3 regions of the Mesorhizobium opportunistum WSM2075 genome follow, and region 1 is predicted to be linked to each of the others. Evidence: predicted binding sites of a transcription regulator. Region 1 holds the regulator's gene; each other region holds the start of a gene.
What was found. Region 1 encodes PhoB, which activates phosphate uptake and scavenging genes when phosphate is short. Its sites were predicted from a motif close to TGTCATNNANCTGTCAT; they were not measured.

Region 1 (10,364 bases):
GGCGCCGTCCGAGCAGCGCGCACAATTGCAGCCACCGCCGGTTCGTCCCAGGCTGCCGGCCGTCGGCGGTGACGGACAGAGGCTTGATATCCTCGTGGCCGAGGACAATGAGGTGAACCAGATGGTCTTCACCCAGATCCTTGGCGAGACCGGCTACGGCTTCGAGATCGTCAGCAACGGCCGCAAGGCACTCGACGCCTTCGGCAAGCTCAATCCTTGCATGATCCTGATGGACGTCTCGATGCCGGAGATGAGCGGTCTCGAAGCGACGGCCGCGATCCGCCGGCTGGAGGAAGACACCGGCACGCATGTGCCGATCGTCGGCGTCACCGCGCATGCGCTCAAGGGCGATCGCGAACGATGCCTGGAAGCGGGCATGGACGACTATCTGCCCAAACCGATCAGCCCCAGGGCCCTCTTGGAGAAGGTCGAGCGCTGGGTCGGCGCCAGCCGCCAGGCGCAGCGCAACGCGGGATAGCACCGCGTCGCGGATTCGCGGCATCTGAAGAGGCAAGCCGAAGGAATCAGTGGGAGATTCCCTGCTACCCCCGCGTGCAATGACTATGGTGCGATCGCACCATATCAAAGGCTGTGCCTAGCCGGGACAATGGCGGCATCGAATTCCGCTCATCCAGTTACGGGCGGGAGCAGCGACCGCCGGCAAGGAACAGCGTCACTCTACCCCAACGGACCTGTTTTCGGCGATGGCCCGGCCACGACACGCTCTGGCCTCGAGCAACGCACTCCCGTCCGGATTTTCTTCACCTTTGAAAGCCCCGTCGAATCCGGCGGCGGCTGCGGCCGGCGGACGGCTCAAGCCCATGATTCCGGGGACAAACTCGGATCGGGCCGCGAACCGGCCGCGCCACCGCCTTTGCCGGCGCCGGCGACGCGTTACCGGGCTGACATGAAACTGTCATGCGACTGTTATAATCGAAGGCTATTGGCCTCAGCGGGCGCTGGCAAGAAATGGCGCCGAGAGACCATCTTCCGAACAGGAGCAGGCCACATGAGACATTTCATCCGCTCGGCGGCCGTTGCGATTGCAATGGCTGCGGCGTCCACCATCACCCTTTCCGCGGCAATGGCAGCTGACCTTTCAGGCGCCGGCTCGACCTTCATCTATCCGGTGTTCGCCAAGTGGGCCGACACCTACAAGAAAGACACCGGCATCGGCCTCAACTACCAGTCGATCGGTTCCGGCGGCGGCATCAAGCAGGTCATCGCCAAGACCGTGACCTTCGGCGCCACCGACAAGCCGATGTCCGATGCCGATCTGGAAAAGAACGGCCTCGTGCAGTTTCCGATGGTGATGGGCGGCATCGTGCCGATCGTCAACCTCTCCGGCGTCAAGCCGGGCGAACTCGTCCTCGACGGCAAGACGCTGGCCCAGATCTATCTCGGCGCCATCACCACCTGGGACGATGCCGCGATCAAAGCGCTGAACCCCACCCTCACCCTGCCGTCGACCGCCATCGCCGTCGTGCACCGCTCGGACGGCTCGGGCACCACCTTCAACTTCACCGACTACCTGGTGAAGCTCTCGCCCGACTGGAAGGACAAGGTCGGCTCGGACACGGCCGTCGAATGGCCGACCGGCGTCGGCGCCAAGGGCAGCGAAGGCGTTGCCAATACCGTCAAGCAGACCGACGGCGGCATCGGCTACGTCGAATACGCCTATGCCAAGCAGAACAACCTGTCCTACTCAAAGATGGTGAACGCAGCCGGCAAGGTCGTCGAGCCGTCGCTCGAATCTTTCGGCGCTGCCGCTTCGAATGCCGACTTCAAGACTGCCAAGAACTTCAACGTCATCATCACCAACGAGCCCGGCGACACCACCTGGCCGATCGCCGCTTCGACCTGGGTGCTGATCCACAAGGTTCCCGATGACGCGGCCGCCACCGGCGAAGCGCTGAAATTCTTCGCCTGGGCCTACAAGGACGGCAAGGAAACCGCCAAGGCGCTCGACTATGTGTCGATCCCCGACAGCGTCGTCGACCTGATCAAGGCTTCGTGGAAGACCGACATCCAGGCCGACGGCAAGCCTATCTACGCCGGCGAGTAACATCTTCTGGAGGAGCGCCGCGCCCGCGGCGCTCCTTTTCCTTCAACTCGAACGAGCCGAGCTTGACATGAGTGCTGTCCAGGAAGCCTTGCCAGCCATTCGAGGTTCGCGCGACGCTATCGTCAGGCGGTTTGCGCTGACAGACGCGATCTTCCACGCAATGACCCGCGCCGCCGCGATATTGGTGCTGGTGCTGCTCGGCGGCGTCGCGATCTCGCTGTTTGCCGGCTCCTGGCAAGCCCTCTCGACCTTCGGCTTCTCGTTCCTGACCAGCGAAAGCTGGAATCCGGTGACGGAGAAATTCGGCGCGCTGGCGCCGATCTACGGTACCATCATCACCTCGGCAATCGCCATCCTGATCGCCGTGCCGCTCGGCATCGGCATCGCCATCTTCCTCACCGAGCTTTGCCCGCGCCCGCTGCGGCGCCCGATCGGCATGGCGGTGGAATTGCTGGCCGGCATTCCCTCGATCATCTACGGCATCTGGGGCCTGTTCGTGCTGGCGCCGTTCCTGCAGACCACGGTGCAGCCGTTCATCATCAGCGTGTTCCACGGTATCCCGGGCCTCGGCAGCCTGTTTGCCGGCCCGCCCTACGGCATCGGCCTGCTGACATCGTCGATGATCCTTGCCATCATGGTGCTGCCTTTCATCACCTCGATCACCAAGGACGTCTTCGACACGGTGCCTCCGGTGCTGAAGGAATCGGCCTACGGCATCGGCTGCACGACGTGGGAAGTGACCCGCCGCGTCGTCATTCCCTACACGCGGATCGGCATCATGGGCGGCGTCATGCTCGGCCTTGGCCGCGCGCTCGGCGAAACCATGGCGGTGACCTTCGTCATCGGCAACGCGCACCGCATCTCGACATCGCTGTTTGCGCCCGCAACGACGATCTCCGCGACCATCGCCAACGAATTCACCGAAGCGGTCGGCGATCTCTACACGTCTTCGCTGGTGGCGCTCGGCCTGATCCTGTTCGTCATCACTTTCCTGATCCTTGCCATCGCACGCTACATGCTGATGCGCATCGACGCCCGCACCGGAGCCTGACCGATGTCGACAGCCACGTCGCTTCACCAGAGCCGCAAGCGCAAGAATGGCGTGATGATGACGCTGTGCGTCGCCGCGGCCGGCATCGGCCTTGCCTGGCTGGCGCTCATTCTCGGCGCCCTGCTCTACAAGGGCCTGTCGGGCGTCAATCTTTCGGTCTTCACGGAAATGACCCCGCCGCCCGGCGATGCCGGCGGCCTGCTCAACGCCATCTACGGCAGCATCGTGATGACCGTCATCGGCATCATCGTCGGCACGCCGATCGGTGTGCTGGCCGGCACCTACATGGCCGAATACGGCCGCTTTTCGAAGCTCACCACCGTTGTGCGCTTCATCAACGATATCCTTCTGTCGGCGCCGTCGATCATCATCGGCCTGTTCGTCTACGAATTGATGGTTCGGCCGATGGGGCATTTCTCGGCGATGGCCGGCGCCGTCGCGCTGGCTATTCTGGTTATCCCCGTCGTCGTGCGCACCACCGAGGACATGCTCAATTTGGTGCCCAACGCCTTGCGCGAAGCCGGCACCGCGATCGGCGCGCCGCGCTGGGTGGTGATCCGCTCGGTCGCCTACCGCGCCGCGCTTTCCGGCATCGTCACCGGCATATTGCTGGCCATTGCCCGTATCTCCGGCGAGACGGCACCGCTGCTGTTCACCGCGCTCAACAACCAGTTCTGGTCGAGCAATCTCAACGCGCCGATGGCCAGCCTGCCTGTCACCATCTTCCAGTTCGCTCTCAGCCCCTACGAGGAATGGCAGCAACTGGCCTGGACCGGCGCACTCATAATTACATTGACGGTTCTCGCGCTCAGCATCTTTGCGCGCAGCCTGACCGGACGCAGAGAGGACAAATGAGCCAGATGTTGTCTCCAGACATGACGATCGCCGCCGAGGCAGCCGCCAAGGCAAAGATCGAGGTCAAGAACCTCAATTTCTACTACGGCCAGTCGAAGGCGCTGAAGGACATCACGCTGTCGCTGCCCGAACGCAGCGTCACCGCCTTCATCGGACCGTCGGGCTGCGGAAAGTCGACGCTGCTGCGCGTCTTCAACCGCATCTACGAGCTCTATCCCAGGCAGACCGCCGAGGGCCAGGTGCTGCTCGACGGCAAGAACGTTCTCGACCGTTCGCAGGACCTCAACCTCTTGCGCACCAAGATCGGCATGGTGTTCCAGAAGCCGACGCCGTTCCCGATGTCGATCTATGAGAACATCGCCTTCGGCGTCAGGCTCTACGAGAAGATCAGCAAGGCCGAGATGGACGGCCGCGTCGAGCAGGCGCTGAAGCGCGCGGCGCTCTGGACCGAGGTCAAGGACAAGCTCAATGCCAGCGGCCTCAGCCTTTCGGGCGGCCAGCAGCAGCGGCTCTGCATTGCCCGTACCGTGGCGGTGAAGCCGGAAGTCATCCTGCTCGACGAGCCGGCCTCGGCGCTCGATCCGCTGTCGACCGCCAAGATCGAGGAGCTGATCGACGAATTGCAGGCCGACTACACGATCGTCATCGTCACCCACAACATGCAGCAGGCGGCGCGCGTGTCGAAGCAGACGGCCTTCATGTACCTGGGCGAACTGGTCGAGTTCGACAAGACGGAGAAGATCTTCACGTCGCCCCGCGAGAAGCGCACGCAGGACTACATCACCGGCCGCTTCGGCTGATCGCACGCATACGAGGACCAGGATCATGGCCGAACACACGGTTGCAGCCTTCGACGAAGATCTCGGACAGATCAGCAGGCTGATCAGCGACATGGGCGACCTCGCCGGCTCGATGGTCGGCGGTGCCACCAAGGCGCTGCTGAACTCCGACAATGCGCTCGCCCAACGCGTCGTCTCCGATGACGCGATCATGGATGCGCGCCAGCGCGAGCTGGACGACCGCGCCATCACGCTGATCGCCAAGCGCCAGCCGATGGCCGACGATCTGCGCCATGTCGTCGGCTCGATCCGCATGGCCGGCGATCTCGAACGCATCGGCGACCTTGCCAAGAACATCGCCAAGCGCGTCGGCACGGTCGGGCTCTCCGCCACGCCGCGCGACCTGTCGCACTCCATCGACGCGATGGCGCAGCTGGTGCTGATCCAGGTTCAAGGTGTCATCGAGGAATATGCGGCGCGTGATGCCGCGGCACTGGCGAAGCTGCGCGCCGCCGACGAGCGCATCGATGTCAAATACACCTCGGTGTTCCGCGAACTGCTGACCTACATGATGGAAGATCCGCGCAACATCACCGCCTGCACGCATCTTTTGTTCTGTGCCAAGAACCTCGAACGCATCGGCGACCACGTGACCAACATCGCCGAGAATGCGTATTATGTGCTGACCGGCACGCAGCTGCCCGCCAATCGTCCGAAGCAGGACGAAACCGCGATGTCGGCGCCGGCGGCATAGCAGGGGTGACCAGCCGATGATCGCGCCACGCATCATGGTGGTGGAGGATGAGGAGCCGTTAGGGGTGCTGCTCCGCTACAATCTGGAATCGGAAGGTTACCAGGTCGAGGTGGTGACGCGCGGCGACGAGGCGGAGATCCGCCTGCAGGAGAACGTGCCCGACCTTCTGGTGCTCGACTGGATGGTGCCGGCGGTGTCCGGCATCGAACTCTGCCGGCGCCTGCGAATGCGGCCCGAGACCGAGCGGCTGCCGATCATCATGCTGACCGCGCGGGGCGAAGAAAGCGACCGTGTACGTGGACTCTCCACAGGCGCCGACGACTATCTGGTCAAGCCGTTCTCGACGCCGGAGTTCATGGCCCGCGTCAAGGCGTTGCTGCGCCGCGCCAAACCGGAAGTGCTGTCCAGCGTGCTCAAGGTCGGCGACATCGTGCTCGACCGCGAATCGCACCGCGTCTACCGCAAGAAGAGCGAGATCCGGCTCGGGCCGACCGAGTTCCGCCTGCTCGAATTCATGATGCGCCATCCCGGCCGGGTGTTCTCGCGCAGCCAGCTGCTCGACAATGTCTGGGGCGAGACGATCTACATCGACGAGCGCACGGTCGACGTGCATGTCGGGCGGCTGCGCAAGGCGGTCAACAATGGCCGCATGCCCGATGTCATTAGAACCATTCGTGGGGCGGGCTACGCGATCCGGGAAGATTAGGTTCTTCGGCGCGGAAGGTTAGACAGTCGGATTTCGTGCTTAAGCCGGATCGCTTTACCTTGGCGATCAGCGAAAACGTCCATTGCTTCGTCATCCACGGGCGGAGCAAGGAGCGAAGCGACGCGGCGTAGACCCGAGGATCCACGCCGCGACTTTGAAGCGTTGCCTCGGTGCGGAATTCTGCTCCGCTGCACTCCGTGGCCAAGGTCGCGGCATGGATCCCAGGGTCTCCGCGACGGAGCTTCGCTCCTGCTCCGCCCAGGGATGACGAAGTCGTGAGGCTTTGTCCAACCCACGGATGTTACGATGGCTTCGATTTCACGCCACGTTCTTCCCAGCCGCGCCTGCTCTCGCCTGCACGCCCGGCGCGAATATTTCCTGATCGACGAAGGTCAGAGCGCGCATGGCGCAGCCTTCGCGGATCAGCGGCAGTTCGTTAGGCTCGGTGTCGAAGGAGATCGATTTCGAGTGCTGGCCGCCGGCGGTCTGTGCAATCGCCTCGCGCAAGGCCGGCTCGATCAGGTCGAAGGCGGCGGCGCTGACGCCGACCATGGCGACCGGGGCGGGATCGATCAGCGCGAACAGGCTGCCGAGGCCATAGCCGAGCGCCTCGCCGGCCTTGCGATAGGCCTGGCGCTCCGGCCCGTCCTTCTCGCGCGCCGAGGCCGCCAGTGCCCGCATGTCGGCGTCGCTGACGTCGACCGGTTCGGTGTCCTCGCCAAGCTGTCTCGCGCTTCGCCAGATGGCGTAGTTGCCGGCATAGGCCTCGACGCAGCCGCGCCGTCCGCAGCGGCAGAGCGCGCCGCCCGGCCGGTGGATCATGTGGCCGAACTCGCCGCCCGAGGAATGGGTACCGGTGAACAGTTCGCCCTTCAGCACCAGGCCCATGCCGATGCCGTGAGACAGCAGAATGGCGATGAAGTCGTCGCGGTAGCGCTCGGGATCGCGCCAGCGCAGCGCCACCGCCATCATGTTGCAGTCGTTTTCCATGGTGGCGGGGATGCCGAACTCGGCTTCGAATATGTCGGCGAAGGCGATGTCGGTCTGCGGCGTGATCGGCGACCACAGCATGGCGCGCGCCTCGGTGTCGGTGATGCCCTGGATGGCCAGTGCGATGCGGGCGACGCTGCGGACATCGATGTCGGGATCGTCTATGCGGCGCCGCACGATGGCGACGCATTCGCCGATCAGCGCCTCGCGCGACATGGTCAGCGTGTCCAGCCGGCGCTGTTCCTCCGATATCACCTGGCCGGCATAGTCGATGACGGCGACCGACAGGAAATTCAGCGACAGCACCACGGTCATCACCGCCGCCGCCTCCGGGTTGAGTGTGAGGCCGACCTGCGGCCTGCCGCGTTTCAGCGCCCCGGCCTCGCTCGGCTTGCCCTCGGTCAGGACGCCTTCGCCGATCAGGTCGGAGGAGATCGCCGAGATGGTCGAGTGGCTGAGGCCGGTGGTGGCGGCGATCTCGGTGCGCGAAGGCTGACCGGCACGGCGCACGGCCGAGATCACCATGGCGCGGTTGCGCCGGCGCAGATCGTCGTGGCGGATTCCGACCGACATGTTTCCCGCATCCTCCCAGTCGCCGCGGCCTTTCGTGCCTCCCGAAGGCCGCCAGCGAAGCCACCAAATACTGGCAGAAGCGCCCCACGCTGTCATTATTTATTCCGGAGCTCGAAAAAAAGTTCACGGCACCTCAAAATCCATCAGAATCATTGTTGACAGTGTTCCGGTGATGGACCAGTGTTTTTTCGAGGCTCGAAAAAATAGGGCCTTTGTGCCGGCCTTAGGGCCAGTTTGGTCGCGCCATACGCGGCGCAGGGAGGAATATCATGAAGAAATTCACAGCCGCCATCCTGGCGGGTGTCGCCATGTCGCTGACGCTTGCGTCGGTCGCGCAGGCGAAGGACAAGGTCATCGGCGTTTCCTGGTCCAATTTCCAGGAAGAGCGCTGGAAGACCGACGAGGCCGCGATGAAAAAAGCGATCGAGGCCGCCGGCGACAAGTACATCTCCGCCGACGCGCAGTCCAATCCCGGCAAGCAGCTCACCGATGTCGAAAGCCTGATCTCGCAAGGCGCCAATTCGCTGATCATCCTGGCGCAGGATGCCTCGGCCATCGGCCCGGCGGTGCAGAAGGCGCTGGACGAAGGCATTCCGGTCGTCGGTTATGACCGCCTGATCGAGAACAAGGACGTCTTCTACCTGACCTTCGACAACAAGGAAGTCGGTCGCTTGCAGGCCAGCGCGGTGTTCAAGGCCAAGCCGGAAGGCAACTACGTCTTCATCAAGGGCTCGGGTGCCGATCCGAATGCCGACTTCCTGTTCTCGGGCTCGATGGAAGTGCTCAAGGAAGCCATCGACAGCGGCAAGATCAAGAATGTCGGCGAAGCCTATACGGACGGCTGGCTGCCCGCCAACGCCCAGAAGAACATGGAACAGTTCCTGACCGCCAACGACAACAAGGTCGACGCGGTGGTCGCGGCCAATGACGGCACCGCAGGCGGCGTCGTCGCGGCGCTGACGGCGCAAGGCCTTGCCGGCACCGTGCCGGTGTCCGGCCAGGACGGCGACCATGCGGCACTCAACCGCATCGCGCTCGGCACCCAGACCGTGTCGGTGTGGAAGGACGCGCGCGAACTCGGCAAGAATGCCGCCGAGATCGCCTCGCAGCTGGCCGACGGCAAGAAGATGGCAGACATCGCCGGTGCGAAGGACTTCACGACGCCTGGCGGCAACACCGTCAAGTCGCTGTTCCTGACACCGGTTGCGATCACCAAGGACAATCTCAACGTGGTCATCGACGCCGGCTGGATCAAGAAGGACGAGGTCTGTGCAGGCGTCGCCGCCGGCAGCGTCGCGGCCTGCAACTGATCTCGAAGACGTCAGACAATGAAACGCCGCGGCTGTCAGGCCGCGGCGTTTTTTCAGGAAGATTTGTGTTTCCGCCGCGGGCGGGTAACTTCTAGGCTCTATTCCGGCATCCGCGTCAGACGGCAAGCCGGCGGGAGGATTTCATGACCGACACGACCTCAAATGCACCGGCCGACACCGCGCGGGCATCGGAACTTGGCGCGGTCGCCCGGTTTCTGAAGGCAACCGAACTCGACACACGCATGCTTGGCATGGTCGGTGCGCTGCTGGTCATCTGGATCGGCATTCACATCCTGTCGGGCGGACTTTTCCTGACGCCGCGCAATCTCTGGAACCTGTCGGTGCAGACGTCCTCGGTCGCGATCATGGCGACCGGCATGGTGCTGGTCATCGTCATGCGTAACATCGACCTTTCGGTTGGCTCCGTCGAAGGTGTGATCGGCATGATCATGGGCGTGGCGCAAGCCGAATTCCTCATTCGCGTCATCGGCTTCCAGCTTGGAAACCCCTGGCTCTGGATCATTGCACTGGCCGCCGGCGTGGTGCTCGGTCTCCTGATCGGTGCGTTCCAGGGCTTCATCATCGCCTACCTCGAAGTTCCGGCCTTTATCGTGACATTGGGCGGCCTGCTGGTCTGGCGCGGCATGGCATGGCTTATCACCAACGGGCGCACGGTCGCGCCGCTCGACGCCACATTCCAGCTGATGGGGGGCGGACCGAGGGGCTCGATCGGCGCCACCGCCAGCTGGATCATCGGCGCCGTTGCTTGCGCGGCTGTCGCTTTCGCGCTGCTCAACGGTCGATCGCAGCGCAAACGGTTCAACTTTCCGCTACGTCCGGTCTGGGCGGAAACCTTTCTCGGCGTAGTCGCCTGCGCTGCCATCCTTGGCGCGGTGTGGATCGCCAATTCCTATCCGTGGCCAATCGGCATCGTACGCCAGTACGCTCAGCAGAACGGCATCGCCATTCCCGAAAATGGACTGTTCATCGCCCACGGCATTGCCATACCGGTGCTGATGGCGGTCGCGGTTGGCATCGTCATGACGTTCATCACCAAGCGCACCCGTTTCGGCCGCTACGTCTTTGCCATCGGCGGCAATCCGGAGGCTGCCAATCTCGCCGGCATCAACACCCGCTGGGTGACGATGAAGGTGTTCATGATCATGGGTGTGCTGGCTGCGATCAGCGCGGCGATCTCGTCGGCCCGTCTTAACGCGTCGACCAATGCGCTGGGCACGCTGGACGAGCTTTTGGTGATTGCCGCCGCCGTTATCGGCGGCA
Region 2 (10,364 bases), 1.5 Mb from region 1:
GCTTGCAGCCACGTTAAACAAGTCGCTAAAGGACCGTTGGCCGCAAGGCCGTATGGACCGGTTGCGACTTTCGCGGCCGGTTTTTTTGTGTCTGGAACAAAGCAATGAGCAACAAGAAGCGCGACTGGAAGCCACAGACAGCCCTCGTTCACGGCGGAACCCTGCGTTCCCAATTCGGCGAGACGTCGGAAGCAATGTACCTCACGCAGGGCTATGTCTACGAGACGGCGCAGGCGGCGGAGGCCCGTTTCAAGGGCGAGGAACCAGGCTTCATCTATTCGCGCTACGCCAATCCGACCGTCGACATGTTCGAAAAGCGCATGTGTGCGCTGGAGGGCGCCGAGGATGCGCGCGCCACGGCGTCGGGCATGGCGGCGGTGACGGCGGCGCTCTTGTGCAGCGTCAAGGCCGGCGACCATATCGTTGCGGCGCGCGCGCTGTTCGGCTCCTGCCGCTGGGTGGTCGAGACGCTGGCGCCGCGATATGGCATCGAAGCGACGCTGGTCGACGGCACCGACATCGCCAACTGGGAAAAGGCTGTCAAGCCCAACACCAAGCTGTTCTTCCTGGAAAGCCCGACCAACCCGACGCTGGAAGTGGTCGACATATCAGCCGTCGCGGCACTTGCCAATTCAATCGGTGCGCGGCTCGTCGTCGACAATGTCTTCGCCACGCCCCTGCAGCAGAAGCCGCTGCAGCTCGGCGCCCACATTGTCGTCTATTCGGCCACCAAGCACATCGACGGCCAGGGGCGTTGCCTGGGTGGCGTTATCCTGTCGGACAAGAAGTGGATCGACGAGAACCTGCACGACTATTTCCGCCACACCGGCCCCAGCCTGTCGCCGTTCAATGCCTGGACGCTGCTGAAGGGACTGGAGACGCTGCCGGTGCGCGTGCGCCAGCAGACGGAAAGCGCCGGCAGGATCGCCGATTTCCTCGCCGGGCAGCCGCAGATCGCCCGCGTCATCTATCCCGGCCGCGCCGACCACCCGCAGGCGGATATCGTCAAGAAGCAGATGTCCGGCGGCTCGACGCTGATCTGCCTCGACGTCAAGGGCGGCAAGCAGGCGGCCTTCGCCTTGCAGAATGCGCTGGACATCGTTCTGATCTCGAACAATCTCGGCGATGCCAAGAGCCTGATCACCCATCCGGCGACGACGACGCACAAGAATTTGAGCGACGAGGCCCGGACCGAACTTGGCATCGGGCCAGGTACGCTCAGGCTGTCGGTCGGCCTGGAGGATACCGACGACCTTCTGGAAGACATCGCGCAGGCGTTGAGGGCAGCCAAATAGGGAAGACAGTCCGGTAGGTCCGTCGAGCAGGCGCGGTCAGGCGCTTGACGGCGTCTCCTCCAGTTCTGCCGCCTTGGTGCGGATGGTCATCGCGTTGCCGCGCCAGTCGACGGCGCCGCCGAGCCAGCCGCGCGTCCACATCGCCGGCAGGATCAGGTCGCGCACCATGATTGCCGCGACCATGCGCGGCGACAGGTACCAGCCCTTGGACCAGGCCAGAGCGCACTCCGGAAGATAGAAGGCCGCCAACACGGCAAGCGCGGTCGCCCAGAGGCTGAAGCCGGCGCTCGCCGCCGCGACCAGCGCAAGCGCCAGCGGCACCACAGCGCCAGTCAGGACTTCGGGCGTGAAGAACAGCGGGAAGGTGACACGGCGCAGGCGCGCCCAGCGGGCCTGGCGCGACCAGATCTCGCCAAGCCTGCGCCGGCCGAGCGGCTGCTCGAAGGGCGAAGCGACGAGATTGACGCGCAGGCCGAGGCCGTTCACCAGCTTGGTCGCGGCGGCGTCCTCGGCGATCTCGGCCGCCAGCGCGCGAATGCCGCCGCTGGCATCCAGCATCGGCTTGTTCCACAGCATGCTCTTGCCCTGGGCAAAGCCAAGGCCGAGCGCCTCGCCGGCATATTGCCAGCGGGCCTGCAGCGTGTTGAGAAAGGCGCATTCGACCTCGGCCCAAAAACCGTCGGGACGCGAGCCGATTGGCGTCGAGCAGACAAGGCCGGTATCGGCTCGCCACGCCGCCATCAAATGCTGGATGTAGTCCCTGGGCATCAGCACGTTGGAGTCTGCAAGAACGACCCAGTTGTGGCGCGCCGCTTCCCAGCCCTTGACGCAGTTGTTGAGTTTGGGATTGGCGCTGACGCGGTCGTCCCCGATCAAAAGCCGGGCTGGCACTTTGGGAAACCGGGCAATCGCCCTGTTTATCAGTTTGACGACCGGATCGTCGGCATGGGCGACGCAGAAGATCAGCTCGTAGCGCGGCCAGTCGAGCGAGAAGGCGCGTTCCAGTGTCTCGTGCGTGAACGGCTCGACACCACGCGATGGTATGACAATCGACACCGGCTGCGATTTGCCGCCGGGCGGGGCGATCGTGGTTCGCCGCTTCAGCTGTGAAGCGGCAAGCGAAATGCTGGCGGCGTTTGAGAGAATGAGAGCAGTCGAAAGCGAGGCGGCTATGAGAGTGAGTTCCATCGAGATCTGGTCACTCCAGAAAAGCCGGCCGTCTTTATGGCCGTTTTCAACAGTTCGACAGAGCGTCGAGTCGCCCGCTTGGCGCACACCACCATTGTCCTGTGTCACTTAAATGACATTCTTTGCCGGCACCTGCGTTTCAAGACCAGGCGCGACAAGACGCGCACGTTGACCCGGCCGCCGGGAGCGCCGAAAGTTCTGCTGGAGATTGTTTTGGAGCCGCTCATGTATCGCGCCGTCACGCGCAACATCGAAGTGCAGGTCAGGCCGTTCTATCTCGAGGACCGCTCGGATCCTTCGGAGAACCGCTATGTCTGGGGCTATCAGATAACGATCGACAATCAGTCGGACGAGTTCGTGCAGCTTCTATCGCGTTATTGGCACATCACCGACGGCACCGGCCGGGTCGAGGAAGTGAGTGGGCCGGGCGTCGTCGGCGACCAGCCTGAACTCAATCCCGGCGACAGCTATCAGTATACGTCCGGCTGCCCGCTCTCGACCCCGTCAGGGATCATGGTCGGCCGCTACACGATGCGCAACAAGCGCGGCGAGACCTTCGACATCGCCATCCCGGCATTTTCGCTCGACCTGCCGGGGACCAGGCGGACGGTGAATTAGCGTCTTTCTCCCCGTCCTGCGGGGAGAAAGACGCTTCCTTCATTGCGCCGCGAATTCCGCCGGGTCGAAGTCATATTGCTTCGAGCAGAACTCGCAGGCGACGTGGATGCCGCCATCCTCGGTGCTGTCCTTGATCTCCTGCGCGGAGAAGCCCTCGAGGATGCCGCGGATCTTGTCGCGCGAGCATGAGCACTGGTCGGCGACGGGAACGCCGCCGAAGACGCGCACGCCATGCTCATGGAACAGGCGATAGAGCAGCCGTTCGGCGCCGATCGTCGGATCGATGAGTTCGGTCGGCTCGATGGTGCCGAGCAGCGCCAGCAATTCCTGCCAGGAATTGTCGGCCGGATCATGGATCTCCTCGCGCGGATCGCCATCGCCGCCGGGCAGGTCCGGAACGCGCATGCGCTCGGGCGATTGCGGCAGGAACTGCGCCAGGATGCCGCCGGCACGCCACTGCTCGCGCGCGCCGCCAGGGCCGGGCGTCAACAGCTTGGCCACCGAGAGCCTGATATCGGTCGGGATCTGTTCCGACTGGCGGAAATAGGTGCGCGCCGCGTCTTCCAGCGTTTCGCCGTCGAGCTGAACGATGCCCTGATAGCGCTGCGTGTGGGCGCCCTGGTCGATGGTCAGCGCCAGAACGCCGCTGCCGAGCAGCGTCTGCTGCGATGTCTCGCCGACCGCGACCAAAGCCTCGAGCCGATCGGCGTCGAAGCGCGCATAGGCGCGCAGGGCAGAGGGCGTGGAGAAGTCCGCCACCAGCATGTCGACCGGCCCGTCGGTGCGGGTCTGCAGGATGAACTTGCCCTCGAACTTGAGCGAAGTGCCGAGCAGCACCGTCAGCACACAGGCTTCCGCCAGCAGGCGGGCGACCGGCTCGGGATAATCGTGGCGGCTCAGGATGGCGTCGAGCATCGGCCCGAGCTGGACCGTGCGGCCACGCACGTCGAGCGGGCCGACCTCGAAGGGCACGACGTGATCGTCGCCGGCGTAGCCGAACTCGCCGAGTTTGGGGTGGTGTTCAGTCACTTGATACGTTTCCAACATGACAAAGCTCCGGGGCGCGGCCATGCCGTCCTCTCGGGAGCATGCGTCCAAACGCGCTTGATTTGCGTGATGCGGCGCAGATAGGCATCGCGCCCCCGCAGATCAAGCGCCCAGACACTTCAAGCACCGAGACACTTCAAGCGCCTAGACACTTCAAGCACCAAGACACTTCAAGCACCAAGACACCAGGCAAGCACGGCCTTCTGGGCGTGGAGCCTGTTCTCGGCCTCGTCGAAGACCACCGAATGCGGGCCGTCGATGACTTCGTCGGTCACTTCCTCGCCGCGATGAGCAGGCAGGCAGTGCATGAACAATGCGTCGGGCTTCGCCCTGGCCATCAGCTTGGCATTGACCTGATAGGGCGAGAACACGTTGTGGCCACGGGCGCGGTGCTCCTGCCCCATCGACACCCAGCAATCGGTGACGATGCAGTCGGCCTGGTCGACGGCCTCCTCGGGCGAGCGGGTGAAGTGCAGCTTGCCGCCATTCGCCTGCGACCAGTCGATATGCTTCTGCGCCGGCTCGCTGCCTTCGGGCACGGCGACGTTGAGGTTGAAGCGAAACCGCGCCGACGCCTCGAGCAGCGAATGCAGCACGTTGTTGCCGTCGCCGGTCCAGGCAATGGTCTTGCCGGCAACCGGACCGCGATGCTCCTCGAAGGTCATGATGTCGGCCATCAGCTGGCAGGGATGGGTATCGTCGGTCAGCCCGTTGATGACCGGAATGGTGGCGTTCTCGGTCAGCTCCAGCAGCCGTTCGTGCGAGGTGGTGCGGATCATGATGGCGTCGACATAGCGCGACAGCACCTTGGCGGTGTCGGCGATGGTCTCGGAACGGCCGAGCTGCATCTCGGTGCCGGTCAGCATGATGGTCTCGCCGCCAAGCTGGCGCATGCCGACGTCGAAGGACACCCGCGTGCGCGTCGACGGCTTGTCGAAGATCATGGCCAGCACCTTGCCTTCGAGCGGCTTCGAGCGCTCGCCGGCCTTGAGGCGCTCCTTGCGCGCCACCGCATCGGTCAGCATGAAGCGCAAATCGCCTTCGGAAACGGCGGAAAGATCGGTGAAGTGGCGAAGTGACATCGGCAACGGTTCCGGGATTTACTTCGCGGCGGCGGAGGCGATCGCCTCTACCAGGCCCTTGGCGCCGGCGCGGATGCGATCGAGCGCGTCGTGGATCTCGCTATCGGTGACGGTGAGCGGCGGCAACAGGCGGATGACGTTGTCGCCGGCCGGAACCGCCAGCAGGTGCTGGTCGCGCAATGCCATGTTCACCTTGGCATTGGGCATTGCGCATTTGAGGCCGAGCATCAGCCCGGTGCCCCTGATGTCCTCGATGACCTCGGGAAATTCGTCGGCAACGGCGGCAAGTCCCTGCTTTATCAGCAGCGCCTTGCGCTGGACGTCCTCGAGGAAGCCCTCTTCGAGCACCACGTCGAGTACGGCGTTGCCGACCGCCATGGCCAGCGGGTTGCCGCCGAAGGTGGTGCCATGCACGCCGGCGGTCATGCCGACGGCCGCTTCGTCGGTGGCAAGGCAGGCGCCCATCGGGAAGCCGCCGCCAATGCCCTTGGCAATGGCCATGATGTCGGGCGTGACGCCTGACCATTCATGCGCGAACAGCTTGCCGGTGCGGCCGATGCCGCACTGGACCTCGTCATAGATCAGCAGCAGGTCGTGCTGGTCGCAAAGCTGGCGCAGCCGCTTCAGCGATTGCACCGGCACCGGGCGGATGCCGCCCTCGCCCTGCACCGGCTCGATCAGGATCGCGGCGGTCTCCGGGGTGATCGCCTTTTCGGCGGCATCGATGTCGTCGAAGCCGACCTGGTCGAAGCCTTCGACCTTGGGTCCGAACCCCTCGAGGTATTTGTACTGGCCACCGGCCGCGATGGTCGCCAGCGTGCGGCCGTGGAAAGCACCCTCGAAGGTGATGGTGCGGAAGCGCTCGGGATGGCCCTTGACAAAGTGGTAGCGCCGCGCCGTCTTGATCGCGCATTCCAGCGCCTCGGCGCCGGAGTTGGTGAAGAACACCTTGTCGGCGAAGGTGGCATCGGCCAGCCGCTCGCCAAGCCGGCTCTGCCCGGGAATCTCGTAAAGATTGGAAACGTGCCAGAGCTTGGCTGCCTGCTCGGTGAGGGCCGCGATCAGGTGCGGATGGCCGTGGCCAAGCGAATTGACCGCGATGCCGCCGGCGAAATCGAGATATCGCTCGCCCTTGTCGGTAACCAGCCAGGAGCCTTCCCCATGGTCGAAAGCCAGGGGTGCGCGAGAAAAGGTCTCGAAAAGCGCCGAACCGCTCATTATATGCTTCTCCGGTGCCGGAAAATCAAAAAAGCCGCCAAAGCGGCGGCCTTTGCGGCTTATCGTGTTTTTCGGCCATGAAGTCAACGAAAACGTCGCGTAGTGGCACGCGGCAAGCCCCCTGACTGGACGCCGGCTCATAAGAGAGCGGCAAGTTGGGGAAAACCGAAAAAACCGATTCGTGTTGCACTTGGGACTCTTGTCACCGAGTCAGCGCATAGAGTAGTTGTAGTCGAGAAATAACTAGATTTCGTGCGGCGGACCTAATCACCAGATATATGTGGTGTCTGCCCCAGCAGTGGTGCTGGGTCGGGAGTGGATTCTGATTGCCGCACGGTTAGCAGGAGCGCGGTCTCATGAACTGGACTGACGAGCGGGTCGAACTTCTCAGAAAACTGTGGTCGGAGGGTCTGAGCGCAAGCCAGATTGCTGCGCAGCTCGGAGGGGTCAGCCGCAATGCGGTCATCGGCAAGGTGCACCGGCTGAAACTGTCGGGCCGCGGGCGCGCAACTGCGGCGCCGGCACGCCAGAAGAAGACGGCGCAGGGATCGACCGTTCAGAAATCGGTGGCGCGGGCTGCAAGCACGTCACGCCACGTCACGACATCGATCGGCGCGACGGCCTTGCAGACCCAGTTCGACGCCGAACCGGTGGCGCGGCACTATATCCGGCCGGTCGAGAACGTCGTGGTACCGATCTCACGGCACCTGCAGCTCGTCGAGCTGACCGAGCGCACCTGCAAGTGGCCGAACGGCGATCCGCTTTCGGAAGACTTCAACTTCTGCGGCAACGAAGCCGCCGAAACCGGCCCTTACTGCAAATACCACGCCCGCGTCGCGTTCCAGCCGGCGGCGGAGCGGAGGCGCAATCGCTGAATAGCGAATAGCGAATAGCGAATAGCGAATAGCGAATAGCGAATAGGAGCGAACTAGGCTTTAGCGAAGAGGCAAGTCTGTTTTCCCTATTCGCTACTCGCTATTCCCTATTCGCTCTCTTCACAGCCATCCGTTCTTGCGAAACCGCCAGTACAAGACCGCGCAGATCAGCGCGATGGTGGCCAGTACCATCGGGTAGCCATATTCCATCCTCAGTTCCGGCATGTCGGTGAAATTCATGCCGTAGATGCCGGCGAAGGCTGTCGGCACGGCCAGGATGGCCGCCCATGAGGCGAGTTTCTTCGAGATCGCCGTTTCCTGGCTCTGACCGACCAGCAGGCTCGCCTCGAAGGCGAACGCCAGCACCTCGCGCAGGCTGTCGATCTTTTCCTGGACGGTCCGGATGTGGTCGGTCACGTCGCGGAACAGCGGATGCATGGCGGAATGAATCTGCGGCAGGTCGGCGCTGGTCAGCCGGCGGCAGACTTCCACCAGCGGCAGCGCTGCATTGCGCAGGCGCAAGAGATCGCGGCGCAGCATATAGAGCCGCTCGATGTCGGGGCCGGTCATCGGCTTCAAAAGGACCTTGTCCTCGATCGCCTCGACCTCGTCCTCGATCTGCTCGAGCACCGGCATGTAATTGTCGACGATGAAATCGAGAATGGCATAGAGGACGAAATCCTCGCCCTTGGCCAGCGAATGCGGGCAGCTTTCCCAATGCTGGCGCACGGCGGCATAGGATGTCGAAGGCCCGTGCCTGACGCTGACGATGTAGCCCGAGCCGACGAACAGATGCGTCTCTCCGAAGGTGACACGTCCTTCGATCAGCTGCGCGGTGCGGGCGACGATGAACAGCGCATCGCCATATTGTTCGATCTTCGGCCGCTGATGCGGATGTTCGGCATCCTCGATCGCCAGTTCGTGCAGATGAAATTGCGCCTGGACACGCGACAGAAGCTCCCGGTCGGGTTCAAGCAGCCCAATCCAGACGACGTGTCCCGACTTCTTGGCCCACTCGCCGGCTTCCTCGATCGGGATGTCGGCAATGCGACGCCCGGCGGTGTAGACGCCGGAGGCGATGATGCCTGACTGCGGCGGCGCGGGCTTGAACTCCCGGACATATTCCATCGCTGCCTCCCGAAAGCATTGCCTTCACTGGGGAACCAACCAGTCTGGCATCGGGATAGTTTAGCGCAATATGATCAAGCGTTCGAGAAAAAGTGCACTCACTTCGCCGACAGTGGCGGTGAAAAGCCGATCTTGTCCGTCTTGTCGCCCTTCGGCCGGTCCGCGGGCATCTGGTCGCCGGTGACGATGTAGTAGATGGTCTCGGCGATGTTGGTGGCATGGTCGCCGATGCGCTCGATGTTCTTGGCGCAGAACAGGAGATGTGTGCAGGGCGTGATGTTGCGCGGATCTTCCATCATGTAGGTCAGCAATTCGCGAAACAGCGACGTGTACATGGCATCGATCTGGTTGTCGCGGTCGCGCACGAAACCGATCTTCTCGACCGAGCGCGACGCGTAGACGTCGAGAACTTCCTTGAGCTGGGTCAGCGCCAAATTGGCCAGGGCCTCCAGGCCTCGGAACAGGCTGGTCGGCTGGCGCCCGTCGGTGACGGCGACCACGCGCTTGGCGACGTTCTTGCCGAGGTCGCCGACCCGTTCGAGGTCGGCGGAAATGCGGATGGCGCCGACAATCTCGCGCAGGTCCGTCGCCATCGGCTGGCGCCTGGCGATGATGATGATCGCCTTGTCGTCGATCTCGCGCTGTCCCTCGTCCAGCACCGCGTCGTCACGGATGACCTTCTGGGCCAGTCCCGGATCGGCGTTGACCAGGGCGGCGACCGCCTGCTCGACCATGCGTTCGGCATGGCCGCCCATCGCCGCGATGCGCTTCGACAGATATTTCAGTTCCTCGTCATAGGCGCTCACTATGTGCACGGACTGCATGGACGAATGCCTTCCCACGGATGTCTTGAGTCGTTTCCTCGAATCCCCGCTGATACGCTAACCGGATGACAGAAAAAAGAAACGGCCTCTGGGAAAACTAGGGCGGTATCAGTGCGCCGGCAAATGAACAGAGAAGGCGGCGCCCTTGCCGACCTCCGACCTGATCGTCAGCCTGGCGTTGTGACGCGTCAGGATATGCTTGACGATCGACAGGCCGAGGCCTGTGCCTTTCTGAGTCCGGCTGGTCTCGACATCGATACGGTAGAAGCGCTCGGTGATGCGCGGAATGTGCTCCTCGGGGATGCCGGGGCCGAAATCCCTGATCGTCACGTCGATACCGGGTTCGGAACCGTCGTCACCGGGCGCGATCGACACCACGACGCGGCCGCCCGACTGGCCGTATTTGCAGGCGTTCTCCAGAAGGTTCTCGAAAACCTGGAACAGCTCGTCGCGGTCGCCCGGCACATCAAGCGGCCCGTCAGCGAAATCGCGCTCGATGACGACGTTGTTTTCGCGGGCCAGAGGGGCCAGGGAATCGATGACGCTGTCGACAGTCTGGCGCAGATCGACCTCGGTTCCCGGCTTCAGATAAGGCTTCATCTCCAGTCGCGACAGCGACAGGAGATCATCGATCAGGCGCGCCATGCGGCCAGTCTGGTTCTGCATGATCTGCAGGAATTGCTCGCGCGCCGCCGGATCGTTGCGGGCCGGTCCGCGCAGCGTTTCGATGAAGCCGGAGATCGAGGCCAGCGGAGTGCGCAATTCGTGGCTGGCATTGGCGATGAAGTCGGCGCGCATGCGGTCGATGCGACGCGTTTCGCTCTGGTCCTTGAACACGAGCACATAAAGATCGGTGCCGTGTCCGACCGAGGACGCGCTGACCCGGTAGGCGCGCTCGACCGGCAGTTTCTCGGTATAGTCGACGACATCCGAGGCGACATTGCCCGACAGCACGCCGTCCAGCAGGGCCTGCATTTCCGGCGCCCGGAATTTCAGCGACAGCGATATGCCCGGCGCAATCCCGCCAAAGGCGGCGAAGGCAGCGGCGTTGGCGTGGACGATGATGGCGGCATGGTCGAAGATGATGAG
Region 3 (10,364 bases), 300 kb from region 1:
GCTTCAATCTCAACCTGCCGATCTACAAGCGCATCTCGAACAATCTGCTGATCTCCGGCGTGCAGGAAAAAACCCAGGCCGACCGCCAGATCGCCGATCTCAGGATCAAGACGCCGACGCGCAATGCACTGGCCTCCAGCCTGTCGGGCGGCAACCAGCAGAAGATCGTTATCGGCAAATGGCTGGCGCATGGCGCCAAGCTGTTCATCTTCGACGAGCCGACGGTCGGCGTCGATGTCGGCACCAAGGCCGAGATCTACCGGCTGTTCAGCGCGCTCTTGTCGAAAGGTGCCGGCATCATCCTGATCTCCTCCTATCTGCCGGAGGTCTATGAGCTTGCCGACACGCTGCATGTGTTCCGCCGCGGCAAATTGGTGGCGACACACGGGTTCCGCACCGCCGATCACGAGGAAATTCTCACTCAGGCGCTCGCCGAGAAACAAGAAAAGCTGGGAGGACAGATATGAGCACCGAGGCGATTCCTGCTGAAAAACCGAAGCGCAACTACAACGCCTTGTTCGGACTGACGCTGCTGGCGCTGCTGGTGCTGCTGTGGGTCATCCTGTCACTATCGACATCAAGCTTCGCCTCCGCGAACAACATCTCGAACCTCTTGCGCCAGGGCTCGATGATCGCCATCCTGGCTGTCGGCCAGACCTTCGTCATCATCACCGGAGGCATCGACCTCTCCGTCGGCGCCGTGGTCGGCTTCGCCACCGTCATTGCGGCGATGCTGATCAATGCCGGCATACCAGTGTTCCTCGCCATCCTGATCACGCTGCTGGTGGGCGTCGCCATCGGCCTGTTCCATGGTTTTGGCATCGTCAAGATGGGGCTGCCGCCCTTCATCATCACGCTGGCGACGCTGACATCCTTGCGCGGCATCGGCCTTCTGATGACCAACGGCAACTCGATCTCGATCAACAACGATGCCTTCCAGGTATTCTCGCGCAACTCCTTCCTCGGTGTCCCCAATCTGTTCTGGATGGTCATCCTGGTCGGCATTCCGGCCTATGTCTTCCTGCATCACAGCCGCTGGGGACGTTACCTCTTCTCCGTCGGCTCCAACGCCGAAGCCTCGCGCCTGTCGGGCGTCAACGTCCAGCGCACCATCTACATGGCCTACACGCTGTCGGGTCTGTGCGCTGCCTTCGTCGGCGTGCTCTTGGCCTCGCGCATCGGGATCGGCAATCCGACCCAGGCCGAGGGCTGGGAACTGCAGGCGATCGCGTCCTCGGTGATCGGCGGCACCTCGCTGTTCGGCGCGGTCGGGTCGGTGCATGGCCCGCTGCTAGGTGCCTTCATCTTGGCCACCATCAACAACGGCGCCAATCTCTTGAACGTCAACGCCTTCTGGCAACGCATCATCACCGGCGTTCTGATCATCGTCATCGTCTATTTCGACGGCCTGCGCCGCCGCGGGGGCAAGTGACCACCACCTAAATCGATCGCCGGCCCGTATGAAGATGGGCCGGCGACTTCATGACCGACTGGATTGAAAGCATGAAAGCCGTCGTCTGCCGCTCGCCCGGCGAGCTTGTCCTGGAGGATCGCCCGGCGCCAGGAGCCCCCCCTGCCGGCTGGGCGCTGGTCGCGGTCAGCCATGTCGGCATCTGCGGCACCGATTATCACATCTTCGAAGGCAAGCACCCGTTCCTCGCCTATCCCCGCATCATGGGCCACGAAGTGTCGGGAACGATCGTCGAGGTCGGCGAAGGCGTCGACCTGGCAATTGGTGAGCCGGTCGTCATCAATCCCTACCTGTCCTGCGGCAAATGCATCGCCTGCCGGCACGGCAAGCCGAATTGCTGCGTCAGGATCGAGGTGCTCGGCGTCCATCGCGACGGTGCCATGTGCGAACATATTCTTGTCCCGGCCCAAAATCTCTACCCGGCGGACGGCCTGTCGCTGGCGGACGCCGCCGCCGTCGAATTCCTGGCCATCGGGGCGCATGCCGTGCGCCGCTCGCGCGCCGATCCCGATGCCCGCACGCTGGTCATCGGCGCCGGCCCGATCGGCCTCGGCACCGCCATCTTCGCCCGCATCGCCGGGCTCGACGTGACGCTGCTCGACATGAGCACCGAGAGACTTGCCTTCGCCGCAACAGAACTCGGCTTCAAGACCCTCGACGGCTCGCGCGGCGCGGTGCCCGATCTGGTCAGGGACGCGACATCAGGCGAAGGTTTCGACGTGGTCTTCGACGCCACCGGCAACACCCGGTCGGTGCAGTCGGCCTTCGCCCATGTCGCCCATGGCGGCTCGCTGGTGTTGGTCAGCGTCGTCAAGGACGACATCGTCTTTTCCGATCCCGAATTCCACAAGCGCGAGATGACGCTGATCGGCAGCCGCAATGCCTTGCGCGCCGACTTCGACCATGTCGCCGCCTCGATCCGCAACGGTACGGTGCCATTGGCCAAGCTCGTCACCCACCGCACCACACTCGACGGCACGCCGCGCGATCTCGCCCGCTGGGCGCATGAGAAATCCGGCCTGATCAAGGCCGTGATCGAGATCGGGTCATAACCTGGCAGACGCCGGGCCCGGCCCGAATTGACGACGTCCCGCTCAGGTCGACCCCCACTCCGTCTCGGCTTCGCCGAGCGACCTTTCCCCCGATCGACGGGGTAGAGGAAGGGCGCAAGCCTGTTGTAGCCAGCGCTCCTTAACCAGACTCCCTCCTCTGCCAGCGGACTCCCTTCCTCTCCTTCCGGAGGGGGGAGAGGTGGCTCGGCGAAGCCGAGACGGAGTGGGGGAAGGCGGTCCTCAAATGCGCCGCCGCTGACAAGTGACCGCGACCGAGTTGGGCTGATGTCAGCGTGAGCCAGATAATCACGATTTCGTACAAGGCCGGCAATCCCTACAGCGCCGACAGCTTCAACTCCACCCGCTCTGCCGAGAAACGCGTCTCGGAAAACTGGATCGGCTGGCCGTCAGGCGTGACGTTGATGGCGGCCGTGACCAGTACGATGGCGCCCGGCTGCAAGCCGAGATCGGCAAGATCGCCCGCATCGGCGTGGCGCGCCGACAGCACGGTCGATTGCCGGAGATAATCGTCAATGCCGAAACGCGCCAGCGACGCGGTGATCGAGCCCGTCTGCGCCATGGCCTTGTCGATGCCGGCAAAGCGCCTGGCATCGAACCAGCTGGCCGCGCGCGACACCGGCCGGCCATCCGCTTCGCCGCGCGTCTCCAGCCTTATCACCTCGGCACCCTTGGCCAGGCCAAGACCCTCGGCGACGCGCTGGCTGGCCGGCTCGACCGAGGAATCCAGCAGCACGGTGTGCCGCTCCGACGTCTGCCCTTGCAGGCCTGTCGAGAAGCGGGTGCGCGCGCCGATCGGATAGGACAACCGCTTGCGCGACAGCACGAAGGTGCCGCGTCCCTGCTCGGCTCGCAAAACCCCTTCCTGGACGAGGGCTGATATGGCGCTGCGCACCGTATGACGGTTGACGCCATAGCGCTCGGCCAGCACCACCTCCGGCGGCAGTGCGGCATTCTCCGCGAAATCGCCTGTCGCGATCGCGTGCAGGATCTTGTCGGCGATCTGCCGCCACAGTGAAACGCCGCTGCGCCGCTCGATGCCGTCAGCCGCCATCTGCCCGATCATGACTTGCCCCACGCAGCTTCTGGCGCCCCAGCCTTCATGACTGTCACGCACCCGTCATGGACTAGCGCTAGGTAATATGTATAATTTGTATAGTTGTCTATATCAATAGACAAATTTAACAGGAGGAATGCTGCTGATGCGAGGACAGGAAGCCCGCGACCAGGCGGGGCGCAAGGCCGCCATGGCGACCCTGGCGCAATCCAGCGGCGATGACATCGTCCGGCTCTGGAATGGGGCCGGGCTGCCTTCGGAGGCTGAATTGCTGCGTGGCCCCGAGACCGGGCTGGTGACGCTGCGCGGCCGCATCGGTGGTGGCGGCGCGCCTTTCAATGTCGGTGAGGCAACCGTCACCCGTGCCACCGTCCGCCTGCCGTCGGGACAGGTTGGGCATTGCTATGCGCTTGGCCGCGACAAGCAGAAGGCGAAGCTGGGGGCAATAGCCGACGCGCTGTGGCAGGACCCTGCCCGCCGCGCCGAGGTCGAGACCCGCCTGATTGCGCCTCTGCAATCCGCCTTGGCCACCTCCCAGGAGAAACGCCGCGCCGAGACGGCGGCAACAAAGGTGGACTTCTTCACCATGGTTCGCGGAGAAGATTGATGGAGATCGCAGCGCAATCGATTGAAGGTGGTTTCGCCGATCCGGTCTTCAACGCCCAAGCGGTGTTCCGCGCGATCATGGACGCCATGGCGCGGCCGGGCAGCGTTCAGCCCTTGCCGGTCCTGGCCCGCCCGCCGGCACCGCTCTTGGCAACAGCCGGCGCCATCGCGCTGGCGCTCTGCGACAACGACACGCCGCTCTGGCTCGACCCCGCCCTGCACGCCTCCGCCGCGATCGGCTCCTGGCTCGGCTTCCACACCGGCGCACCGCTGGCCAACACGCCAGCCGATGCGCATTTCGCCTTCATTGCCACACCGGCCGAGATGATGGCGCTCGACGGCTTTTCGCAAGGAACGCAGGACTATCCTGACCGCTCGACCACGCTGATCCTGCAGGTCGGCGATCTCGTGTCGGGCGCCCCGCTGTTGCTTGAGGGCCCCGGGATCGAAACCAGCGCGACGATCGCACCGGCGCAGATGCCGCGCCATTTTGTCGAGCAGTGGAAGCAGAATACCAAGCGCTTTCCACGCGGCGTCGACATCATCCTCGCCACGTCAGGCGGCATAGCCTGCCTGCCGCGCACGACGCGCGTCAAGACGATGGAGGCCTAGGATGTATGTCGCGGTAAAAGGCGGCGAGGCCGCAATTGCCAACGCCCACAGCCTGCTTGCCGATCGCCGGCGCGGCGACCGTACGGTGCCCGCGCTGCGCCTCGACCAGATCGTCGAGCAGTTGGCGCTCGGCGTCGACCGGGTGATGAGCGAGGGTTCGCTCTACGACCGCGAACTCGCCGCACTCGCCATCGTCCAGGCGCGCGGCGACATGATCGAGGCGATCTTCCTGGTGCGCGCCCACCGCACCACGCTGCCGCGCTTCGGCTACTCGAAGCCGATCGACACCGGCGCCATGCGGGTCGAGCGGCGCGTGTCGGCAACCTACAAGGACCTGCCTGGTGGCCAGCTGCTCGGACCGACCTTCGACTATACCCACCGGCTGCTCGACCCGGACCTTGCCGCCGGCGCCGATGTCGCGGAGCCGCTGCAGCGCGAGACGGAGACGCAGGCGATGCCGCGCGTCTCGGCGATCCTTGCCCGCGAAGGCTTGATCGAGCCGGATGGCGAGATGCCGCAGGATCATGTTCCCGGCGACATCACCCGTGAGCCGCTGGAATTCCCGATGGCGCGCGACATCCGCTTGCAGGCACTGTCCCGCGGCGACGAGGGTTTCCTGCTGGCGCTCGGCTATTCCACCCAGCGCGGCTATGCCCGCAACCACCCCTTTGTCGGCGAAATCCGCATCGGCGAGGTCGAGCTGGAGCTCGACGTGCCCGAACTGCCTTTCGCGGTGCCGCTCGGCAGCGTGCGCGTCACCGAATGCCAGATGGTCAACCAGTTCAAGGGCTCGGCCAAGGCTCCGCCGCAATTCACCCGCGGCTACGGTCTGGTCTTCGGCCAGAGCGAGCGCAAGGCGATGGCGATGGCGCTCTGCGACCGCGCGCTGCGCGCCTCGGAACTGGGCGAGGACGTCGTTGCCGCAGCACAGGACGAGGAATTCGTCATCTCCCATTCAGACAATGTCCAGGCGACCGGCTTCGTCGAGCATCTGAAGCTGCCGCACTATGTCGACTTCCAGGCCGAACTCGACCTCGTGCGCCGTATGCGCGCCGAGTATGAGGCACGCGAAAATCCGATGACGAAGGACGAGAAGAAGGAGGCGGCGGAATGACGACGCAATCGACCGACATCGCCACCTACAACTTCGCCTATCTCGACGAACAGACCAAAAGGATGATCCGCCGGGCGATCCTCAAGGGCATCGCCATCCCCGGCTACCAGGTGCCGTTCGCCTCGCGCGAAATGCCGATGCCTTATGGCTGGGGCACCGGCGGCGTGCAGGTCACCGCCTCGATTATCGGCCCCAACGATGTCCTGAAGGTCATCGACCAGGGCGCCGACGACACCACCAACGCGGTCTCGATCCGCGCCTTCTTCAAGAAGGTCGCCAATGTCGCCGTCACGACCGATACCGCCAGCGCCACCATCATCCAGACCCGTCACCGCATCCCCGAGCATCCACTGACGGCGGGCCAGGTGCTGGTCTATCAGGTGCCGATCCCCGAACCGCTGCGCTTCCTCGAACCGCGCGAGACTGAAACGCGCAAGATGCATGCGCTGGAGGAATACGGCCTCATGCATGTGAAGCTCTACGAGGACATCGCCAAGCATGGCCGCATCGCCACAACCTATGCCTATCCGGTCAAGGTCGAGGGCCGCTATGTGATGGACCCGTCGCCGACGCCGAAATTCGACAATCCCAAGATGCACCGCTCGCCGGCGCTGCAGCTCTTCGGCGCCGGCCGCGAGAAGCGCATCTACGCGGTGCCACCGTTCACCGAGGTCGTCAGCCTCGACTTCGAGGATCATCCGTTCGAAGTCCAGACCTTCGACCAGCCCTGCGCGCTGTGCGCGGCCGAGAACGTCTACCTCGACGAGGTCATTCTCGACGACCATGGCGGCCACATGTTCGTCTGCTCCGACACCGATCATTGCGAGAAGCGGCGGGCCGACGGCCATCGCGGCCACCTTGCTCCGGAAACCCATTCTGTCTCGGAAAAAATGGAGCCGGCGCAATGACCGACGAACCACTGCTGCGCGTCTCGGCACTCTCCAAATTCTATGGCTCGCGCGTCGGCTGCGACAATGTTTCGTTCGACCTGTGGCCGGGCGAGGTCCTGGCTGTCGTCGGCGAATCCGGCTCCGGCAAGACGACGCTGCTGAATTGCCTGTCGACGCGGCTGCTGCCCTCCTCCGGCACCGCCAGCTACCGCATGCGCGACGGCCAGTTCCGCGAACTCTACCGCATGAGCGAGGCCGAGCGCCGCTTCCTGATGCGCACCGACTGGGGCTTCGTCCATCAGAACCCGGCCGACGGCCTGCGCATGACGGTGTCTGCCGGCGCCAATGTCGGCGAGCGGCTGATGGCCGTCGGTGACCGCCACTATGGCAAGATCCGCGCCACCGCCGTCGACTGGCTGTCGCGCGTCGAGATCGAGCAAGACCGCATCGACGACGAGCCGCGCGCCTTTTCCGGCGGCATGCGCCAGCGCCTGCAGATCGCCCGCAATCTCGTCACCGGACCACGGCTGGTGTTCATGGACGAGCCAACGGGTGGCCTCGATGTTTCGGTCCAGGCCCGCCTGCTCGACCTCCTGCGCGGGCTGGTCACCGATCTCGGTCTCGCGGCCATCGTCGTCACCCACGACCTCGCGGTGGCGCGGCTCCTGTCGCAGCGCATGATGGTGATGAAGGACGGCCGCGTCGTCGAAAGCGGCCTCACCGACCGCGTGCTCGACGATCCGCGCGCGCCCTACACGCAATTGCTTGTTTCCTCGATTTTGCAGGTGTGACGATGGCGCCAAGGCACCCCCCTCTGGCCTGCCGGCCATCTCCCCCTCAAGGGGGGAGATCGAAAGCTTTTCGGCCTCGCACATTCTCCGACGTCGAAAATTGGCGAAAACAGAAGTGACAGCCAATCTCCCCCCTTGAGGGGGAGATGGCCGGCAGGCCAGAGGGGGGCGCTGGCCCGCAAACGAACGACTGGAGACCCCTCTGATGCCGACCCCGCTCGTTGTCTCCGACGTCGCGAAGAGCTTCACCATGCATCTGCGTGACGGCATCAAACTGCCGGTCGTCGCTGGTGTCTCGTTCTCCATCAAGGCCGGCGAATGCACGGTGCTCGGCGGCCCGTCCGGTGCCGGCAAGAGCTCGATCCTGAAAATGCTCTACGGCAATTATGCCGCCGACGAAGGCCAGATCATCGTCAATCATGAGGACGGGCTGATCGATCTCGCCAACGCCAGCCCGCGCACCGTTCTTGCCGTGCGCCGGCAAACGATCGGCTATGTCAGCCAGTTCTTGCGCACCGTGCCACGCGTCTCGGCGCTGGATGTGGTCGCCGAACCGCTGTTCGAGCGTGGCGAGGAGCGCGAGGCGGCGAGAGGCAAGGCGCGCGCGCTGCTGGCGCAGCTCAACCTGCCGGAGAAACTCTGGGCGCTGCCGCCGGCGACCTTCTCCGGCGGCGAGCAGCAGCGTGTCAACATCGCGCGCGGCTTCATCACCGAGCACCCGATCCTGCTGCTCGATGAACCGACCGCCTCGCTCGATGCCAGGAACCGCGACGTGGTGATCGAACTCATCGCCGCCAAGAAGGCGGACGGCGTCGCCCTGCTCGGCATCTTCCACGACCACGACGTGCGCGAGGCGGTTGCCGACCGCATCATCGACGTCACCGCGTTTGCCCCCGGGAAAATCGCCGCATGAGCAGGAAATTGTCGGAGACGCCGCTGGTTCACCCGACGGCGGAGGTGCACAATTCCACGCTCGGCCGCTGGACCGAGATCGCCGACCGCAGCCGGGTCTCGGAAAGCGAACTCGGCGACTATTCATACATGATGCAGGATTGCGCCGTCTGGTGCGCGACCATCGGCAAATTTGCCAACATCGCCGCAAGCGTGCGCCTCAATGCCACCAATCACCCGACCTGGCGGCCGACGTTGCACCACTTCACCTACCGCGCCTCCGACTATTGGGACGACGCCGAGCATGAGAGCGAATTCTTCGCGGAGCGTCGCGCCAAGCGCGTCACCATCGGCCACGACACCTGGCTCGGCCATGGCTCGACCGTCCTGCCCGGCGTCACCGTCGGCGAGGGCGCGGCGGTTGGCGCTGGAGCCGTCGTATCGAAAGATGTCGCCCCCTACACGATCGTCGCCGGCGTGCCGGCAAAACCGATCCGCGAGCGCTTCGACCGCCGCACGGCGGAGCGCTATCAGGCACTCGCCTGGTGGGATTGGGATCACGCCAGGCTGCGCGCCTCGCTCGATGATTTCCGGGAACTGTCTGCCGAAGCCTTCCTGGAGAAATACGAGGGATAGCTCCTCACATCGTCGTCATGGGAACTCGTTCATACCCTTGACATACGACTCGGACAGGAGGCCATCTTCCCAGGGAGATCGCCATGCCCGACACAATCAGCCCCTCGCTCGCCGGATTCTTTGCCGGCTCCAATCCTACCACCCCGGCGCATCTCGGCACACGCCACGACATGTCGGGCAACTTCCTGATCGAGCCCGGCAACACCGTCGTTAGTCACCTGGTCGGCGGCTCGCCGTCGGAGGCCGTGGTGCTTGCAGTGCGCGAGAAGATGCTGGCGATGCCTGACGCCGACCGGTTGGCCTTCACCCCCATCTCCAGCCTGCACATGACGCTGTTCCAAGGCGTCATCGAGTATCGCCGCCGCTTGCCCTACTGGCCCCAGGACGTACCGCTCGACACCAGCATCGAGGCCATGACCCGGCTCTATCTGGAACGGCTGAAGGATTTTCGGGGCTTCGGCCCGTTCAACATCAGGGTGGTCGAAATCGTGCCGAGCGGCCTCACCGTTGCCGGCGCGACCGACGACGACGTGCGCATCATGCGTCAATGGCGCGATGCGCTGGCGGTCCCGTTCGGGTATCGGCACCCCGATCACGACGCTTACGTCTTCCACATCACCTTCGCCTATCAGATCCAGCGTCTTGCCGACGACAGGGCGGCCGCGTGGCAGACGCTGTTCGACGATTGCCTGGCGCTTTTCGCGCGCCAGGCGCCGGTCATCGAGATCAAGCCGCCCGCATTCTGCAGCTTCCGCGACATGGAGCATTTCGAGGAATTGCAAGTGCTCGGCTGATCGCGCGGAAACGGGCGCATGACGCAGCGCCTGTGGAGCGTAACAAAACTGACATCCAGGCGACACGGCAGGTTCATGTGGCTGCGTTAGGCGAGAAGCCTGACGATCAACATGGTCCTGACGGGAACCTGCCCATGCCAGCAACCTCAGCCACGCTCGAAATCCGCGGCGTCACCCGACGATTTGGCAAGAACACCGCTGTCAGCGATATCAACATCTCGATCCCGCAGGGTCAGATGGTCGGCGTCATCGGCCGTTCCGGCGCCGGCAAATCGACCCTCCTTCGCATGATCAACCGCCTCATCGATCCCAGCCAGGGGTCGATTTTTTTTGACGGCGCCGAAGTCTCCCAGTTGCGCGGCTCACCGCTGCGGCGCTGGCAGCGCGACTGCGCCATGATCTTCCAGCAGTTCAACCTGGTGCCACGCCTCG

Region 2: MESOP_RS32630 (ceramide glucosyltransferase) is a predicted target of PhoB. The motif match lies at 2,585-2,601, and genes of this name have one in related genera.
Region 3: phnF (phosphonate metabolism transcriptional regulator PhnF) is a predicted target of PhoB. The motif match lies at 3,649-3,665, and genes of this name have one in related genera.

What each region holds. Positions count from the first base shown of each region.
Region 1 is NC_015675.1:1,482,020-1,492,383, forward strand. It holds gene MESOP_RS07100 (PAS domain-containing protein) at 1-478, shown strand, start outside; gene pstS (phosphate ABC transporter substrate-binding protein PstS) at 1,010-2,065, shown strand; gene pstC (phosphate ABC transporter permease subunit PstC) at 2,133-3,116, shown strand; gene pstA (phosphate ABC transporter permease PstA) at 3,120-3,971, shown strand; gene pstB (phosphate ABC transporter ATP-binding protein PstB) at 3,968-4,771, shown strand; gene phoU (phosphate signaling complex protein PhoU) at 4,797-5,504, shown strand; gene phoB (phosphate regulon transcriptional regulator PhoB) at 5,521-6,210, shown strand; gene MESOP_RS07135 (ROK family protein) at 6,529-7,773, opposite strand; gene xylF (D-xylose ABC transporter substrate-binding protein) at 8,043-9,083, shown strand; gene MESOP_RS07145 (sugar ABC transporter permease) at 9,227-10,364, shown strand, end outside.
Region 2 is NC_015675.1:6,820,233-6,830,596, forward strand. It holds SAM riboswitch at 1-49, shown strand, start outside; gene MESOP_RS32625 (O-succinylhomoserine sulfhydrylase) at 105-1,295, shown strand; gene MESOP_RS32630 (ceramide glucosyltransferase) at 1,332-2,483, opposite strand; gene apaG (Co2+/Mg2+ efflux protein ApaG) at 2,709-3,101, shown strand; gene MESOP_RS32640 (Hsp33 family molecular chaperone) at 3,141-4,172, opposite strand; gene argF (ornithine carbamoyltransferase) at 4,319-5,230, opposite strand; gene MESOP_RS32650 (aspartate aminotransferase family protein) at 5,249-6,448, opposite strand; gene MESOP_RS32655 (GcrA family cell cycle regulator) at 6,805-7,323, shown strand; gene MESOP_RS32660 (magnesium and cobalt transport protein CorA) at 7,444-8,451, opposite strand; gene phoU (phosphate signaling complex protein PhoU) at 8,550-9,275, opposite strand; gene MESOP_RS32670 (ATP-binding protein) at 9,384-10,364, opposite strand, start outside.
Region 3 is NC_015675.1:1,785,347-1,795,710, reverse strand. It holds gene MESOP_RS08590 (sugar ABC transporter ATP-binding protein) at 1-467, shown strand, start outside; gene MESOP_RS08585 (ABC transporter permease) at 464-1,432, shown strand; gene MESOP_RS08580 (zinc-binding alcohol dehydrogenase family protein) at 1,504-2,523, shown strand; gene phnF (phosphonate metabolism transcriptional regulator PhnF) at 2,858-3,607, opposite strand; gene phnG (phosphonate C-P lyase system protein PhnG) at 3,744-4,205, shown strand; gene phnH (phosphonate C-P lyase system protein PhnH) at 4,205-4,816, shown strand; gene MESOP_RS08560 (carbon-phosphorus lyase complex subunit) at 4,818-5,930, shown strand; gene MESOP_RS08555 (alpha-D-ribose 1-methylphosphonate 5-phosphate C-P-lyase PhnJ) at 5,927-6,838, shown strand; gene phnK (phosphonate C-P lyase system protein PhnK) at 6,835-7,611, shown strand; gene phnL (phosphonate C-P lyase system protein PhnL) at 7,817-8,524, shown strand; gene MESOP_RS08540 (DapH/DapD/GlmU-related protein) at 8,521-9,138, shown strand; gene MESOP_RS08535 (DUF1868 domain-containing protein) at 9,222-9,932, shown strand; gene phnC (phosphonate ABC transporter ATP-binding protein) at 10,067-10,364, shown strand, end outside.